DNA from 4 places in the Roseibium algicola genome. Region 4 is predicted to be linked to each of the others. Evidence: predicted binding sites of a transcription regulator. Region 4 holds the regulator's gene; each other region holds the start of a gene.
What was found. Region 4 encodes PhoB, which activates phosphate uptake and scavenging genes when phosphate is short. Its sites were predicted from a motif close to TGTCATNNANCTGTCAT; they were not measured.

Region 1 (4,243 bases), 800 kb from region 4:
CCGGTTCGCAATTCACTGATAATGGGCAGAAAAACACAGGCCAAGCCTTGAGGAACTCGAAACAGGAAGGCAGCACGCCCTCTGAACAAACAGCGCCCGCAACCGGTGGGAGGGTTACGGGCGCAGGGCACAGGGAGGGGTCCTGTGCGGGAGGAACGCAATCATGAACGCCCAAACGGCTCGGCCTGACTGGACCCGGCCATCATGCCTGTGCCCGGCTGAGCGCAAAAAGCACTCAGACAACACTTAGCGCAGGTAAAGGGCCGTCTTGCGACCGTTCTGGACTTCCTGAAGATAGAGCAGCTGGGCAACCAGATAACACTCGGACTGGTCGTCCAGATTGGCCTTGCGGCCACGACCGTCGGTCAGCAGCCAGGCATTGCCGGACTTGACGACATCGCATTCGATTGGTGCGGCGGCATCGAAACCGGCTTTCTTGAACAGCTCCGTACCGACGCGGCTGCCGGTATCGTCGTCCAGACCCTTCATCGCCATGCGCAGGCTGCGATAGGCCTTGTGAACCGACAAGGTTGCGACGATGGCAGTGACGACTTCGTCGCCTTCCATGGCCGCGAAGCGCACAACGCCGCCTTCCTGCGGAATGATGGAATTGGAACAGGGCGTGCGCTGGACATCGCCAAGCGTGGTCCATTCGGAGCGCAACGTTACGGTTGCAGGCTGACGAAGGGCCGCCATTTCCTTGGTGAGCCGCTTTTCTGCAGTTTTTTGCGGATTCTTGGCGGTCCGATCCATACGGGCGGACACCCCGGCCACGGTTCCGCCGATGCGCAACCGGCGGAAGACGATGACATCGCGCATGAGATCGGTTCGCTCTACCCGCCAGCCGGCATCAAGCCAGGCGTTCTGGTGAACGAGACTGCCGCCGGAATTTGCCCACCATGTCCGGTGTTCCCGGGCGCTCTTGGGCAGCGACGAGCCTATGATATCTTCGACTTCGTTCAGCTTGGCCGCCCAGACAACATCTTCCAGTCGTGCCAAGTGTTCCCGCAGTGGTTCATATTTTGACATTTGCACAGCCTTTCCGGTAGCTATGCAAATATACACCTATAGCGCGAGCTGTCCAGCATAAATACGGAGGGGCCTTAACGGTACAGCGAGATCGGCGATCCGGTAGAGGTCTGACCGTTGAACTGGCCGGAAGCGCTGGAGTAAAGCTGTGCAACGATCAGGCCGGCGCCGTCCTTCAGAACCACCTGATTGCCGCTCAGGTCCCATGCAGAGATCCCGGACAGTACAGGCGAAGCACAACCTCTGGTATTTGCACGGTAGCCGCCGGACCATGTTGTCAGCGTCATGAAGGCCATGCAGTTGTCGCCAGCGGAGGTGATTTTCCAGCCACCCAGAAGGTCTGTCCGGCCAACTTCCTTGGCATCGGCAGGCGCTGCAACCGGGTTGCTGGCCAGGTCGGTCGGCTGAGCCGACGGATCGTTGAGACCGCCAGCCGGCGCGTTGGGATCAAGCGGTGCAAGCTGTCCCGAGCCTACGGGTGTAGTCGGGGTCGCCGGCAGCGGTTCGGCATAATTCCGGCCTCCGGACAATCTCTGGCAACCAGCTGCCAGGACCACCAGGCCGACGATCAAAACAAACTTTCCCGCGCGCATCATGACGAATCAATCCCTCACCTTCGTCCCAATATGGGAGCAACTCTTAGCCCACAATTTGTCGAAAATCCAAAATCCTGAGAATCGACCGTTTTCTGATCGCTCAGGCGACCCGGCTCGAGACGGCCTTGCCTGCTGTTTTTGGCGGCTCCACAAGCCTGTCGATCGCCTCCGCAATCTTCTCGAAATAAGTGGCGCAGGCACCAAAACCATCCGGAAAAGGCGGTTTTGCGGCAATGTTCCACCAATGGCTCGATGTCGTGGTCTTCCACTGCGGCGGCAAGGCCACCGGCGCCTGGTCAGCGAGATAGACGACCCTGTCGGGAATTTCAGCATGCGGCATCAGGAAAATGTCGATCGGCTTGGGCGCAAGCCCTTTGGCATCAATTCCCCGTGCCGACAGTATCCGGCGCACATGCCGGCTCAGTTCCTGGGAAGGAGCCACACCTGCGGAGAACGCCCGCATCAGACCACCTGCCCGAAAATTCAGATAGGCTTCGGCCAGGGGCGACAGCAGGCTGTTGTCCGGACAGACGAACAGAACGGTTGTTTTCGACAAGGGGCATTCCTTCGCGGCTGCAGCCCATGCCAATCACGTCATGGGCGGCCTCCCCCTAGCGCCGGGACGGGAAGACTTTATGACAAACCCGGGGCAACATCGAAAATCATGAGGATATCTTCCACGAGCCTGATAGATATGCGCACAAACGCTCGCGTGCAGCCCGGTGCTCTGCTGCAACCTCATTCCGGGTATTCGCGCGCAAGACCTGCAACACGTTCCTGAGGAGCCCACATGCCCGTCGCCTTCTGGTGTGTCCTTGCCGCCGCCATCCTGCCGCTGCTTTCCGTCTTTCCGGCAAAACTGGACAAGTCCTTCGACAACGCCCGCCCACGTGACCCGGACTATTGGCGAGACGGTTTTCGCGCCCGCGCACAGGGGGCACAGGCGAATGGCTTCGAGGCATTTCCCCTGTTTGCGGTTGCCGTTTTCGTTGGCCTCAACCAGGGCGGCGACCCTCACTGGATCGACAGGCTCGCCGTGCTTTTCGTGTTATTGAGGATCATTTATATCGGCTGCTACTGGGCCGACCGCGCCTCGCCGCGCTCGCTTGCCTGGGCAGCCTCCTTCTTGACATCGCTGGCAATTTTCACCAGTTCCCTATGGAGCTGAGCCGCCGATGGGCGGATTCCGATCCTGAAATTCGTACAACGATCATTTGCACCAAGAGGCTGATTTCGTTAACGATGCATCGGAGTGAGGCAGTAATCTCGTGGGCAGAGGTGCATTGTGCGGACGACCGACCAGACGACAGACACCTTGCCGACGCGCCGTCAGGCCGCGGCACAGAGGCAGATTTCTGAGCAGCATATCGTCGACCTTCTGATTGCCGAACGGGGCAAGCTGGTGATGGCCAGCCCGTGGTGGCCCTTCATCAGACCCTTCGCGCACAAGATCCTTCGCTACAAGTCCGCCGTCGAAATGGCCGACACCATTGCGCAGATGGAAGCGCTGGAGGTTTTTGCCCATTTGAGCGGATTGCTGTCGCTTGACGTCACCACGCTTGGCCTTGAACGGGTTCCGCAGGAAGGCCCCGTCGTTCTGGTGTCCAACCACCCGACCGGCATTGCCGACGGCATCGTACTTTATGATGCGATCAAGTCCCGCCGGAACGATCTTGCGATCTTTGCCAACCGCGATGCCATCCGCATCAACCCGCGCCTTGCCGACATGATCATTCCGGTCGAATGGCGTGCTGACTTCAAGACCCGCGAAAAATCCAAGGAAACGATCAAGCTCGCCTCCTCCGCCTTTGCCAAGGAGCGGGTGGTGGTGCTGTTTCCCTCCGGGCGCCTGGCCTATTGGCACGACGGCAAGCTGACAGAACGGCCCTGGATGACGTCAGCCCTGGCGCTGGCACGCAAGAACAAGGCCCCGATCATTCCCATGCACATGGGCGGGCGCAATTCCGGTCTGTTCTATTTCCTTGCGAGAGTGTCGACCGAATTGCGCGACATGACGGTCTTCAACGAATTGCTCAACAAGGAACATGCCAAGTTCAACGTGCATTTCGGCAAGCCGATCCGCCCGGAAAAACTTGAAGGCGACCTTGGCGATCTGACCGAACAGATGCGCATTCACTGCGCCGAAACGCTGGCGACGGATCCGGACGCCGAGTTCTAGGTGCCAACGCACCGCCTCCACGCGTCTCCTAAGCATCTGATTTTTTGATGCTCTGACCAGGGCCTGCACGTCATCCACAGGCGTGGTTCCGCCTTCATTGCCCTTCTTCCGCGAATAAGACATTGTGCGGGAGAATCAAAGGACCCGTCTCACCCATGCCCGTTTCGCCCGCTGTTGCCGCGGAGGAAGTCATTCCAGTGCAGCATGCCGTTGCTCCGACCGTGCGTCCGGAGCCGAAGCCGCTTGCGGTTCTGCAGAAGGTTTTCGGCTACAGCAGCTTCAGGGGCAAACAGCAGGCGGTGATCGAAACGCTTGTGGACGGCAACGACGCTGTCGTTCTGTTTCCCACCGGCGCAGGCAAGTCGCTCTGTTACCAGATCCCGGCACTGTGCCGGCGTGGGGTTGGCATTGTCGTCTCGCCGCTGATCGCGCTGATGAA
Region 2 (4,243 bases), 730 kb from region 4:
GCCGCATGGGTGATCGGTTCGAAGCCGCGTGCTTCACCGGCCATCACGCCGTAACCACATTCCTTGTCTTCCTTGACGAGGTTGGCCATCAACTCGGTCATCTTTGCCTTGATGTCGTCCGGCAGCTTCTTGGACAGGACGACCGGACCTTCCGGGATCACCGGCGAACGCCAGATTTCCTTGATCTCGGTCATGTCGACCAGACCCGCATCGGTTGCCTTGCGCAGAGCGCCGGAATTGTAGCCGTCTTCCCATTCGCCAAGACCGTCAGCCCAGGTCACGCCGCCTGCGATGTCGCCGTTGAATACGGCAACGATGGTCTGCTCGTGACCGCCAGTGAAGACGACGTCGGAGAAATACTCACCCGGCTTCATGGAGTAACCGAGTTTCGGGATTTCGATGGACGGGATCAGGTAACCGGACGTGGAGTTTGGGTCGCCGAAGCCGAAGGTCTTGCCCTTCATGTCTTCCAGGGAGTTGATCTCGCTGTCGACGCGGGCAAACCCGATGGAGTAGTAGCCGTAGCTGCCGTCGTTGTTGACCTTGACCAGAACCGGCTCAACGGCTTCCGGGTCGGTCAGGAAGACTTTTGCGTAGCCGGAAGCACCGAGCCAGGCCATGTCGAGGTTACCGCCGAGCAGGCCTTCGATAACGCCGTTGTAGTCTGCCGGAGCAAACAGCTTTGTCGGAACGCCGAGCAGTTCCTCGGTCTTTTCGCGCAGGCATTCGTTGGCACGCAGACGGTCGGAGGCATTTTCGCCGCCGAGCAGGCCGATACGGAATTCCGTGATTTCCGCAGCACCGGCAACAGAAGCGTTCAAAGCGATTATGCTGACGGCAGCAAGCGCAGCAACTTTAGCAACGAGTTTCATTTGGGACACTCCCCGAGAGTTCTCAATTTTGATGACGTTAAGCGGGTGCGCAGCCGGATCAGACCGCTGCTGCCGCCGGGGTCATCGCACCGGCGGATTCTCTGGAACCGGGCTGGCCGGCATCGATGGCGGTGGATGTCGCCGCCTCGTTGAAGCTTTCATCGGCACCGTAGATTTCGCGTGCGACAGCCGTGGTCAGCGCTTCCGGCGCCCCGTCGAACACGAGGAAACCGTCGCGCATGCCAATCACCCGGTCGCAATAGGTCCGGGCAGTGTCGAGCGTGTGCAGGTTGCAGATGACGATCTTGTTGTCGCGCTCGTGAATTTCACGCAGCGCATCCATGACGATCTTGGCATTCATCGGATCGAGCGAGGCAATCGGCTCGTCCGCCAGGATCATGTGCGGGTCCTGCATAAGAGCGCGGGCAATCGCAACACGCTGCTGCTGACCACCGGACAGCTCCTCGGCCCGCTTGGTGGCTTCCTGGGCAATGCCCAGTCTGTCGAGCGCACCAAGCGCGGAATTGACGTCTTCCTGGCTGAAGATGTTGAAGAGGCTCTTCAAGGTGCCGTGACCGTTGAGGCGCCCCAACATGACGTTGGTGACAACATCCAGGCGCGGCACCAGGTTGAACTGCTGGAACACCATGGCGCAGTCGCGCTGCCAGCGGCGCATCATGCCGCCTTTCAGGCTGAGAATGTCCCGGCCATCGAACAGGATCTGTCCGGCGCTGGCGGGGGTCAGCCGGTTGATCATGCGCAGCAAGGTTGACTTGCCGGCACCGGACCGACCGATGATCCCGACCATCTGCGGTATTTCGATATTAAAACTTACTTTGTTGACCGCGGTCCGAGACCCGAAGGTCTTGGTGACTTCCTGAAATTGAATCACGCGCCAGCCCTGTCCGTTGTGTTCGTCGTGCTGCGCGACAAGAGCCACCGGACCATTACAGAAAAATGACATTCCTTTGTCGGGGAGCCCAAAATTTTATGACAAATCAATGACATCCCTGCCTGAAGCATTGGCAGAACAACCATCTCCGGCGGGAATTCCGCAGCGCTCTCAGCGCTTTCCGGGCCCCCTCGGCGTCACACATGCCTGGCTGAAATTCACTCGGAAATCAGTGCTCAAATACAAGGCTTCTACCCGCCAAATGCCGTTTTCACCGCTGTGGATGCATGCAAAAAAAGTGACGGGAGTCACGCCAGTGTCATCAAAGCGTCACGACCGGTGCCAGCAACACGGCTACAAACCGTTTCCGCACTCCTTCCAACGCTATATGGAGCATCCATGTCCGCCCCGACCCAGAAGCCTTCCCTGACCGAAGCCCCAAACATTCACCCGGAGGCCAGGGTGCTGAATTGTGATCTCGGCATCTGGACCGAGGTTGGCGCACGCACGGAAATGCGCGAAAGCAGCATGGGGGACTATTCCTATATCGTGCAGGAAGGCGATGTCGTCTGGTCGACCATCGGCAAGTTCTGTTCCATCGCCCGTCGCGTCCGCATCAATCCGGGAAACCACGCAACCTGGCGCGCCTCTCAGCACCACTTCACCTACCGCGCTGCTGCCTATGACCTTGGCGAAGACGACGCGGATTTCTTCCAGTGGCGCAAGGACGACTGGGTCACCATTGGCCATGATGTGTGGATCGGCCACAACGTCACGGTGCTTGCCGGCGTCTCGATCGGCACCGGAGCTATTGTTGCAGCCGGGGCAGTCGTCTCCAAGGATGTCGCCCCTTACACCGTTGTTGGCGGTGTGGCCGCCAGGGAAATCAAACGGCGTTTCACCGAACAGCAGGAACAGGCGCTGATCGATATCTCCTGGTGGGACTGGTCCCATGAAGAGCTGAAGCAACGGCTACCCGATTTTCGCAAGTTGTCGATCGACGCGTTCATCGAGAAGTATCGCTGATCCCGCAGGTGGCGCGGGCACCTGCTCTGGTGAGCCGTGCCCTCTTTTCCCGCTGCACAAAATTCCCGGGACGCGTTACACTTGCACCATGCAAACAGAAACCGCCGTTCTTGAAAGCAGTCTTGGACCGTCGCTGCGGCGCTGGCGCGTACTGAACCGGGTCAAGCAAGAAGCTCTGGCGCATGAACTCGGCGTCTCGCAGACGAGGATATCGCGCTGGGAGAGTGGCATGTCGCAGCCGGACGACAGCGACAGGGCGAAGATCACCCGTCTGCTGAGGGCACGTCCGGAGAGCGCCGCCGACAAGGCCCTGCTTGATCTTGTCTCCCGGTCCGCAGTTCCCGTGCATCTGGTCTGCGACCTCACACACAGGCTGCTGGCCATGTCCGTACCGCGTGCCTGCGAATGGCGCGCACCGGTGAACGAGTTTCTGAACCGGCCCCTGTGGCGTTTTGCGTCCGAAGGCATCCGGGCAACGGAGCACAGACTGACCGACTATGGCTGGTTCGAGCCGGATTCTCCGGACATTGTCTACCGAACAGAACACGTTGATTTTCCGGAAATGACCATCCCGGAGAGCATCATCCGGATTTCGCGCCTGCCGCTGTCAGACGGACGGTTTGCGCGGCTGGTCCGTGAAGAACAGGATTCCGCATAAATTATGCGGTAACTCGTCTGGCGCGGTGGCCCGCAATAATCTGGCCACCATGACAAAGACGCCCCCTTCCCTCGATCTTCCTGAAATTCCCCACACCAGACTGACGGGCCTGCTGGACTTCCTTCAGGCTGCAGAGCAGCTGAAAGACACGCTTCGCTCGGGAACGACAACCGGCGGCAGGCCGGAGAGCACTGCCGAACATAGCTGGCGACTGGCCTTGATGGTTCTGTTGTTCGAACCAGAGCTGAAAGAAGTCGACTTGCTCAAACTCCTGAAGCTGACGCTTGTGCATGACCTGGGCGAAGCCATCTCCGGAGATGTCCCCGCTCCACTCCAGACGCCGGGTGACGACCGGCAGGAACGCGAGAGGCGGGACTTCCTGACCTTGTGTGAACCGCTGCCGGGTGACGTGGCTGGGGAGCTAACCTCTCTCTGGGATGAGTATGCAGCGGCACGAACCGTCGAAGCCCGACTTGCCAAGGCGTTCGACAAGCTGGAGACCATGCTTCAGCACGTTCTGATGCCAAGGCAAGCGCCTTCATTTTATGAGTTCAACCTGGGTTACGGCCGTGATCGTACCGATTGCAGTGCTCTCACGCGCCAGTTGCGGGACGAAGTCGACGAGCTGACCCGCACCATGATGACGGGCGCCGGACGGGAAATCGCCTGATTGCACCAGAGACTTTGCCGCTCAAGGGTGCCTGGTGCCTTGCCGGGTGGTCAGCAAAAAAGGTCATGCAGGTTCTTATTTTTCGTGTTTGGGTTTACCCTTCTGGTTGTGCCGTCCAGTCACTG
Region 3 (4,243 bases), 1.9 Mb from region 4:
CACTGGACGATTGCCGCTCTTACCATCAGCGCGCTGGCTACCGGCTATGCCCTGACGAACGACGAACCGTTTTCTCCAAACCTTTTGAGAACCCATCTGGGACTTGGCTTGTCTGCCGGCCTGCTCGCTCTTGTCCGCACGATCTTTTGGCTGGCAAAGGGTGCCCCTCAGCCGGTGTTCGCCGTTCATTCCGGGTTGCAGCAAGCTATCGGCAAGGGCGTCCACGCCGCCTTGCGCCTCGTACCGCTTCTGCTCCTCGTCAGCGGTATCGGCATGATCGTCATATCCGGTAGCCTTGAAAAGATTGCGAGTGGCACATTGCCGGGACTTGCGGCTTTCGCCGGATTGCCACCGGCAGGCCTGCACCATGCCGCGGCGCTTTTGCTTGCAGCACTCATCGGACTGCACAGCCTTGCCGCCCTGTGGCACTGGCAAAGACGAAGTTTCACGGCTTGAAAATGGCAATGCAAAAAAGGAAAGGCCCGGCTGCATAAAGCGGCCGGACCTTCGCTCAGGTCTTGGGAGGACCTTTGTCTGAAGTGCCTTAGTTCAGGCGGCTTGCCGGGCCGAGGTCGATCAACTGGGTTTCACCCGGTGCATCGTCGACACCGTCATTGTCGGTGACCAGGATCAGACGGCCGTCGGCCGTGATCGTCAAGCCTTCCGGCTTGTCGAGAACCCAGCCCTTGCCTTCGGCCAGAGCCGGCAGGATATCCATGGCGTAGCGCTTCTGGACCACCGGGAGCTCAGATCCGTAGGCAGCCGGGGTCACACCCTCCAGGGAGATCGTGGTGATCTGCTTGATGGCTGCGTCTTCACCACCCTTGTTGTCGCGCTCCAGAATGGCGAACTTGCCGTCGCCCATGGAGACGATTTCCGACAGGCCGACCCAGCCGCCGGCTGCGCTCTTCGGCTTGTCGAGCGGATAGTGAACGAAGCCCCAGGACTTGTCGGCCGGGTTGTAGATGGCCAGCTTCACCATGCCCTTCGGGTCGTCTTTCCATTCACGCTGAACGGCGACGGCCACCAGCGTCTTGCCGTCCATTTCGAACTCGGCAACGCCTTCAAAGGAGAAACGCGCGGACTGGGCGTTCAGCTCTTCCGGAAGCGTGATTTCTTCCTGAACCTGACCGTCGGTGCCGACTTTCAGCAGCAGGTGCTGCAGTTCCTTGTCCGGATTGCCCTCGGAAGCCAGCCAGAAGCCGCCATCCTTGGAAACAGAGATGCCTTCCAGGTCCAGTTTTGCCTGCTTGCCACCCTGAACGGTTGCATAGGCAACGATTTTTGCCGGTTTGGAAGAGATGTCCAGCGTGTAGATGCGGGCGTCGTCATAGAAGCTGTCGCTGACGGCGTAGAGCTTGTTGCCGTCTTCCGGGTCTGCAGCCAGTGCGGACAGTGCGCCCCAGCCGATCGGCGCGCCTTTTTCCGGGTCGGTTTCGGACACGACCATCGGGTAGGACGGAGCTTCCACACCAAACTTGTAGAGGGAGACCTGCGCACGAACGTTGTCTTCCGCACTGTCGACCTCGTTGGCAACCACAAACAGGTCACGGCTCGGGATCGCAAGTGAGCCTTCCGGACCGACATGGGTCGGCAGGAACTGGACGAATTCCGGCTCGGCGCCGGTGTCCTTGTAGACAGCAACGAAGTTGCCGCGTTCTGAATTGACGAAGATCAGCTTTTCACCGCCGAATTCACCAACCGTCACACCTTCCGGCTCGGTGCCCTTCTTGGACGCGCGCTTGGCCGGATAGTGGCCGTTGGCCATGCCAAGGTGTTCCATCTGGTTACCGCTGTCGAACAGGACCTCGCCCTTGGTGTTCCAGATGGTGAAGCCGCGCGAACCGCCTTCGTAGTCACCTTCGTTGGCGGTCACGAAACGCTCGTCATCAATCCAGGCAACCGCATCCGGCTCACGCTTGACGTTTTCGGTCGAACCGGAGGCATCACTCATGCGCGCCTTGGAAACCGGAATGTTTTCAGCCGAAGCCGTACCGGCGGAGAAATGGCTGACAACTTCACCGGAGGCCAGATCAACCACGGCGATATGGTTGTTTTCCTGCAGCGTGACGACAACCTGGTTCTGGGAGTTGATCGAAACGAACTCCGGCTCCGGATCGGTCGGCGCGACTTCTGCAAGACCCGTCAGGTCAACAATGCGGACCGCGTCACAGTTGGTCGGCGTGCCGGTTTCGTCCAGATCGAAGATCGCGAGATGGCCGGCCGGCATTTGCGGGATCACGCCGTCGTTCAGATCTTCGTCGCGCTCGTTCTCGATGGCGATCGCAACGAACTTGCCGTCCGGAGAGATGGCAACGCTGTCCGGCTGACCCTTGGCATCGCACTTCGCGGTGATGCCAAGACCATCGAGAGCGATCACGGCCAGATGGCCGGACGCATTGACGTAGTCTTCGGACGTGTTGACGCCGGCATAGGCGAATGTTTCGCCGACGGCGACCGAAGTAGGCTCACCACCAAGGGCGGTGCGGCCCATCGGCTGCAGGTTCAGCGGGTTGGCCGCATTCACGAAAACAATGGCTTCGCCCGGGCTGTCGGTGAAGACGAGCGTGCGGCCGTCCTTCGTGGCGTAGATGATTTCGGCAACGGTTTCGGTGGCCTGATCCACGCCTTCCGGCAGGGTCTTGTAGACCGGGAATGTGTTGATACGCTCGAAATACTCTGCCTGTGCTGCCGACACGGCGCCAAGGCCGAACAGGACTGAAAGGCTGACACCTTTTAAAAAGCGCCCACGAAGGTCCGCCATTGCACTCGCTCCCACAAAATATCGGGTTGATGGTGCGCGCAAGCTAGTGGCCCTGATTACAATATCGGTGACAGTTGCATGAAGCTTTCATGACAACACCCAGCAAGCCTTGAATTTGCATTTCGAGCACTTACATCATATCAAGGCCGGGCGGTGATCTCCGCCACCTCCATCTTCCAGACTTTCCCGCATTTGTGCCTCCGGCGCATTTTTCATCGGATTTTCCAATGCAGATCGGTTTTGTCCGCTCCGCCATTGTGCTGGGGCTTCTCGCTGCTGTCGGTCCATTTGCCATCGACCTCTATCTGCCCGCCATGCCGGAAATCGTGCAGGCATTGCAGACGGACGACGCTGCGGTTCATATGACCTTCACGGTCTATTTCATCGCTTTCGGGCTGGCCCAGTTGATCTACGGTCCGCTGGCAGACCGGTTTGGACGCAAGCTGCCCGCCTTCCTGGGCCTGATCGTCTTCCTCATCGGATCGGTCATGTGCGCGACCGCGGTCGACGTTTCAGCCCTGACATTCGGCCGTTTCGTGCAGGCGCTTGGTGCCGGCGCGCCGATGGTCATCGTGCGGGCCGTGGTCCGCGACCTCCACACCGGACCAAAGGCGACCAGGCTGATGGCTCTGGTGATGCTGGTCTTCAGCGTTTCGCCGATGCTTGCACCGCTCGCCGGCAGCTTGATCATCCAGTTCGGCAGTTGGCGCCTGATCTTTGTGGCCCTGGGCGTTATTTCCCTTCTCGCCATGCTGCAAATGGCCTTCTTGCTGCCCGAAACGCTACCGGCCGAGCGCCGGGGCAAGATCGACCCGACAGCAATGCTGCGCAGCGCCATCTACCTGATGCGTGACAGCAGGTTCATGGGTCTGACGCTGATCGGTGGCTTCTCGCTGGCGAGTTTCTTCGTCTTCATCGCCGCAGCGCCGCTGGTCTACATGACCCAGTACCAGTTGACGCCGACAGCCTTCAGCCTTGTTTTCGCGCTGAACGCGATCGGCTTCTTTGCGTCTTCCCAGTTTGCCGCCTCGCTTGGTGAGCGCTTCGGCATGGGCAGAGTGGCATTGAGGGCCGTCAGCGGATTTGCGGCAGCCAACGTCCTGCTGGTCATTCTTGTGTGGAGCGGCATAGACGACCTGCCGGTTCTGATGGCGCTCTTCTTCATCGGCAACACCTGCCTCGGACAGGTCATTGCTCCGGTGATGGTCATGGCGCTGGAAGAACATGGCGAACATGCCGGCATGGCATCCTCCCTCGGTGGCACCTTCCAGATGGTTGCCGGTGGCGTGATGATCCTCGTCTGCAGCCCGTTCTTCGACCGGACAGCTTTGCCATTGGTTGGCGCGGTTGCCGCCTGTGCGCTCATCGCCCTGGTCATCGCACTGCTGACCCTGCGCACGTCGCGCGAAGGCCAGGCAGTCGCCTGAGGCAATATTCCCGAAACAGGTACGCCGGAGCAGCCTTACACGGGCTCTTCGG
Region 4 (4,243 bases):
TGGCAAGTCGACGTTCCTGCGGACGATCAACCGCATGAACGACACCATCGACATCTGCCGTGTGGAAGGGTCGATCAAGATCGACGGTGAGGACATCTACGATCCCAAGGTCGATCCCGTACAGCTGCGTGCCAAGGTCGGCATGGTTTTCCAGAAGCCGAACCCGTTTCCCAAGTCGATCTACGACAACATTGCGTATGGTCCGCGGATCCATGGTCTGGCCCGCAACAAGTCCGAGCTTGATGAAATCGTAGCCTCCAGCCTGCAGAAGGCCGGGCTTTGGGAAGAAGTCAAGAACCGTCTGGACGAGCCGGGCACCGGCATGTCGGGCGGTCAGCAGCAGCGTCTGTGCATTGCCCGTGCGATTGCCGTCAGCCCGGAAGTGATCCTGATGGACGAACCGTGCTCGGCGCTTGACCCCATCGCGACCGCGAAGGTGGAAGAGCTGATCGACGAACTGCGGGAAAACTTCACCATCGTGATCGTGACCCACTCGATGCAGCAGGCTGCCCGTGTGTCTCAGCGAACCGCGTTCTTCCACCTGGGTGTTCTGGTGGAGGAAGGTCTGACGGAGGACATCTTTACCAATCCGAAGGACAAGCGTACGCAGGACTATATTACGGGCCGCTTCGGCTAAGCATTTTTTAGGTTTCTGAAGGGGACACAGGATGTCTGAACATACAGTCTCGGCTTACGATGACGAACTGACGGCCATGGCCGGCAAGGTTGCCGAAATGGGTGGTATTGCCGAAAAGGCTTTCGCCGATGCGGTGTCCGCGCTGGTGTCGCAGGATCTGGAGCTTGCCAAGGCGACGATCAAGGGCGATGTCCGTCTGGACAGCCTTTACAACGAACTTGAAGTGAAGCTGATCGAGCTGATCGTCCGCCGCCAGCCGATGGGGCAGGACCTGCGTGAAATCACCGCCGCAACGCGCATTGCCAATGACCTGGAGCGTGTTGGCGATCTTGCCAAGAACGTTGCCAAGCGCGTCATCGCCATCGACAGCGACTTGCAGTCCAAGAAGCTCGCGATCGGTGTGGAGCACATGACGGAACTTGCTCTTTCGCAGCTCAAGCAGGTGCTGGATGCCTACGCCCGCAAGGATGCGGAAGCCGCCCGCCGGGTTCAGGAAGCCGACGCCGAGGTCGACGCGATCTACACGTCGATCTTTCGCGAACTCCTGACCTACATGATGGAAGACCCGCGGGTCATTACCCAGTGCGTCCATCTCTTGTTCTGCGCAAAGAACATCGAGCGCATCGGCGATCACGCCACGAACATCGCCGAGAACGTCTACTACATGGTCACTGGCGAGCGTTTGCCGGAAGACCGGGCAAAGGTCGACGAAACAGGCGCGGTCTGACCCGCCGGTAATCGTCGGATTTGCAGAAGATCTTAACGGCCGGCGCTTCGGCGCCGGTTGCGGTAATTGGAGCGAGATGTATGCCGAAGGTGCTCATCGTTGAAGACGAAGAACCGCTCAGCCTTCTATTGAGATACAATTTGGAAGCGGAAGGGTACTCGGTCGAGTCCTGTGTCCGGGGTGACGAGGCGGAAATCCGCCTGCGGGAAAGCCTGCCGGATCTGTTGCTGCTCGACTGGATGCTGCCGGGCCTGTCCGGAATTGAACTGTGCCGCCGCCTGCGGGCGCGCGAAGACACCGAGCGCCTGCCGGTCATCATGCTGACGGCACGCGGTGAGGAAGCAGAGCGCATCCGCGGCCTGTCGACCGGTGCCGACGACTACGTGGTCAAGCCCTTCTCGGTACCGGAATTGATGGCCCGCGTGCGCGCCATCCTGCGCCGGGCAAGTCCGGAAGTGGTGTCCAGCATGTTGCGATCCGGCGATATCGAACTGGATCGCGAAACGCACCGCGTTCGCCGCAACACCAAGGAAATACACCTGGGGCCGACGGAATTCCGCCTGCTGGAATTCCTGATGACATCGCCTGGCCGTGTCTTCTCCCGCGAACAACTGCTGGATGGGGTCTGGGGTCACGATGTCTACGTGGACGAACGCACTGTCGATGTTCACGTCGGTCGCTTGCGCAAGGCTCTGAACAAGGGCAAGGCGAAGGATCCTATCCGTACCGTCCGTGGTGCCGGATACGCCTTCAATGACCAGTTCACCTCTGCCACTGCCTGAGCGCAACTTGCAGAATGGAATTAAGGAGCCCGCTTTCAAGCGGGCTTTTTGTTTCTCAGCGGTTATGTGCCTTTCGCGGAACAAGGTTCTCTTCTGCGACCACCCCATCAGATGTGTCGGTGTCGGGGCTGATCCTGCGGTCCCTGTCGTGGCGGAGCGGTCAAACAAGGTTTGATTTGATGGAACGGAAACGACATGGATCGGTGCCAAGAACAAGCCGTGGGAGGTCACTGGTCGGGGTCGGGCATCTGGTCAATGGAAGGCCCAAACAAAAAAAAGCCCGCCAGATGGCGGGCTTTCTCATGAATTGGTTAGGTGCGAGGCTATCAGCCTGCCTGAGCCATCGTCTTGCGATCGCGGCGGCGGTCGGCGACCGGCTGATACGCGATCTTGCAGTGATGAGCGCAGTAGGGGACGCCGGCATCGGACTGGCGGCCGCAGAAGTAAAAGTCGTCGGTCGCCGGGTCGCCAATCGGCCATTTGCAGGTCCGCTCGGTCAGCGTCAGGATGGTAGCCCGCTGCGAGATCGGAACGAGCTCTGCAATCGGCTCTACGCGCGGCTTGGGGGCCACCACTGGTGCAGGCGAGATGTCTGCTTTAAGGGCCGTCGCGCCGATCGACTGCGGATGTGACGTCGTCGGTTTCTTCGGCGCTGCACCCGTTGCAGGAGCTGCGGTGCGCGGCCGGCGCGGCTTGGCGCTTGAAGAGGTGGACTTGGCGCGGCCGGACAGGCCAAGGCGGTGCACCTTGCCGATCACGGCGTTACGGGTAACACCACCCAGTTCGCCTGCGATCTGGCTTGCGCTCAAGCCGTCGCCCCAAAGCTTTTTGAGAAGCTCAACTCGTTCGTTTGTCCAACTCATTGCCGCACCCTTTAGTTTGACCGTCCTGCGGCCATTAACCCCGTGTTAAGCATGCGCAAGCACGCTTAATGCTGGCAGATCTAGTGCCTCTTGGTGATTTGCCTCACGAGATCTCGTGTCTGATTGCTGAGAGGTTACAATAACGTTAATTTGTCAGGCAACCACTCGACCCAAACCAGTTGGGGATGAAACGACTTTTCCCCAATTATGGCGAGGTCATTGAGAATTTTATGAAATCCGCCCTCCGCGGCACATGAAATGTCTTGTGCGCCATTTCCATTGACAGTGCATGGTACCGGCAGTGTATAAGAAAGCCGCTGCGTGCCGCCTCATCGGGGCGGCACGTTGCGTTTTGGCCCTTCGGCATCTTTTCAAGGTGACGGCCCGGCGTCGGGGCGACGCAGGGGACAGCAGGGGCGTTTAAAGGAGACAAACGAGGTTATGTCCGCGACTGCACTATTCGGAAATTACGCAAGATCGAACCTGTCTTTCGATCATGGGGAAGGCGTCTGGCTGGTTACCACCGATGGCCGACGATTCCTCGATTGCGGTTCCGGCATCGCGGTCAACGCACTCGGTCATGCCCATCCGCATCTGGTCAAGGCATTGCAGGATCAGGCAGCCAAGCTGTGGCATACCTCTAACCTGCACCAGATCCCGGATGGCGAACGGCTGGCGCAGCGCCTGTGCGCGGAAACCTTTGCCGACAAGGTGCTGTTCGTGAATTCCGGCGCGGAAGCGATGGAAGCTGCCATCAAATGCGCGCGCCGTTATCATTATGACAACGGCAACCCCGAGCGGTTCCACATCGTGACCTTCGAAGGCGCCTTCCATGGCCGGACCATCGCGACCATCGCGGCTGGCGGCCAGGCGAAATATCTTGAAGGCTTTGGCCCGAAGGCTCCGGGTTTCGACCAGGTGCCGGCAGGAGACCTGGATGCGCTGAAAGATGCCATCGGACCGCAAACGGCCGCGATCGCGATCGAGCCCGTGCAGGGCGAAGGCGGTATCCGCGAAATTCCGGCCGATTTCCTGCGTGCGCTGCGCAAGATCTGTGATGACAACGGCATTCTGCTGATTTTCGACGAGATCCAGACCGGTGTCGGACGGACCGGCAAGCTGTTCGCTCACCAGTGGACGGGCGTGGAACCGGACCTGATGGCAATCGCCAAGGGTATTGGCGGCGGGTTCCCGATGGGCGCATGTCTTGCAACGGCAGAAACGGCAGCGGCGC

Region 1: B0E33_RS09085 (arsenate-mycothiol transferase ArsC) is a predicted target of PhoB. The motif match lies at 2,250-2,266, and genes of this name have one in related genera.
Region 2: B0E33_RS02040 (DapH/DapD/GlmU-related protein) is a predicted target of PhoB. The motif match lies at 2,082-2,098, and genes of this name have one in related genera.
Region 3: B0E33_RS14385 (esterase-like activity of phytase family protein) is a predicted target of PhoB. The motif match lies at 2,843-2,859, and genes of this name have one in related genera.

The regions. Positions count from the first base shown of each region.
Region 1 covers NZ_CP019630.1:1,942,508-1,946,750, forward strand. The annotation lists gene B0E33_RS09075 (DUF7662 domain-containing protein) at 247-1,029, opposite strand; gene B0E33_RS09080 (protease inhibitor Inh/omp19 family protein) at 1,104-1,625, opposite strand; gene B0E33_RS09085 (arsenate-mycothiol transferase ArsC) at 1,726-2,181, opposite strand; gene B0E33_RS09090 (MAPEG family protein) at 2,416-2,793, shown strand; gene B0E33_RS09095 (GNAT family N-acetyltransferase) at 2,911-3,804, shown strand; gene recQ (DNA helicase RecQ) at 3,960-4,243, shown strand, end outside.
Region 2 covers NZ_CP019630.1:410,950-415,192, forward strand. The annotation lists gene phnD (phosphonate ABC transporter substrate-binding protein) at 1-872, opposite strand, end outside; gene phnC (phosphonate ABC transporter ATP-binding protein) at 931-1,764, opposite strand; gene B0E33_RS02040 (DapH/DapD/GlmU-related protein) at 2,164-2,790, shown strand; gene B0E33_RS02045 (helix-turn-helix domain-containing protein) at 2,879-3,448, shown strand; gene B0E33_RS02050 (HD domain-containing protein) at 3,498-4,118, shown strand.
Region 3 covers NZ_CP019630.1:3,066,265-3,070,507, reverse strand. The annotation lists gene B0E33_RS14390 (cytochrome b/b6 domain-containing protein) at 1-456, shown strand, start outside; gene B0E33_RS14385 (esterase-like activity of phytase family protein) at 545-2,764, opposite strand; gene B0E33_RS14380 (multidrug effflux MFS transporter) at 2,992-4,191, shown strand; gene B0E33_RS14375 (arsenate reductase ArsC) at 4,227-4,243, opposite strand, start outside.
Region 4 covers NZ_CP019630.1:1,139,349-1,143,591, reverse strand. The annotation lists gene pstB (phosphate ABC transporter ATP-binding protein PstB) at 1-637, shown strand, start outside; gene phoU (phosphate signaling complex protein PhoU) at 669-1,364, shown strand; gene phoB (phosphate regulon transcriptional regulator PhoB) at 1,445-2,146, shown strand; gene B0E33_RS05355 (GcrA family cell cycle regulator) at 2,473-3,009, opposite strand; gene B0E33_RS05350 (aspartate aminotransferase family protein) at 3,451-4,243, shown strand, end outside.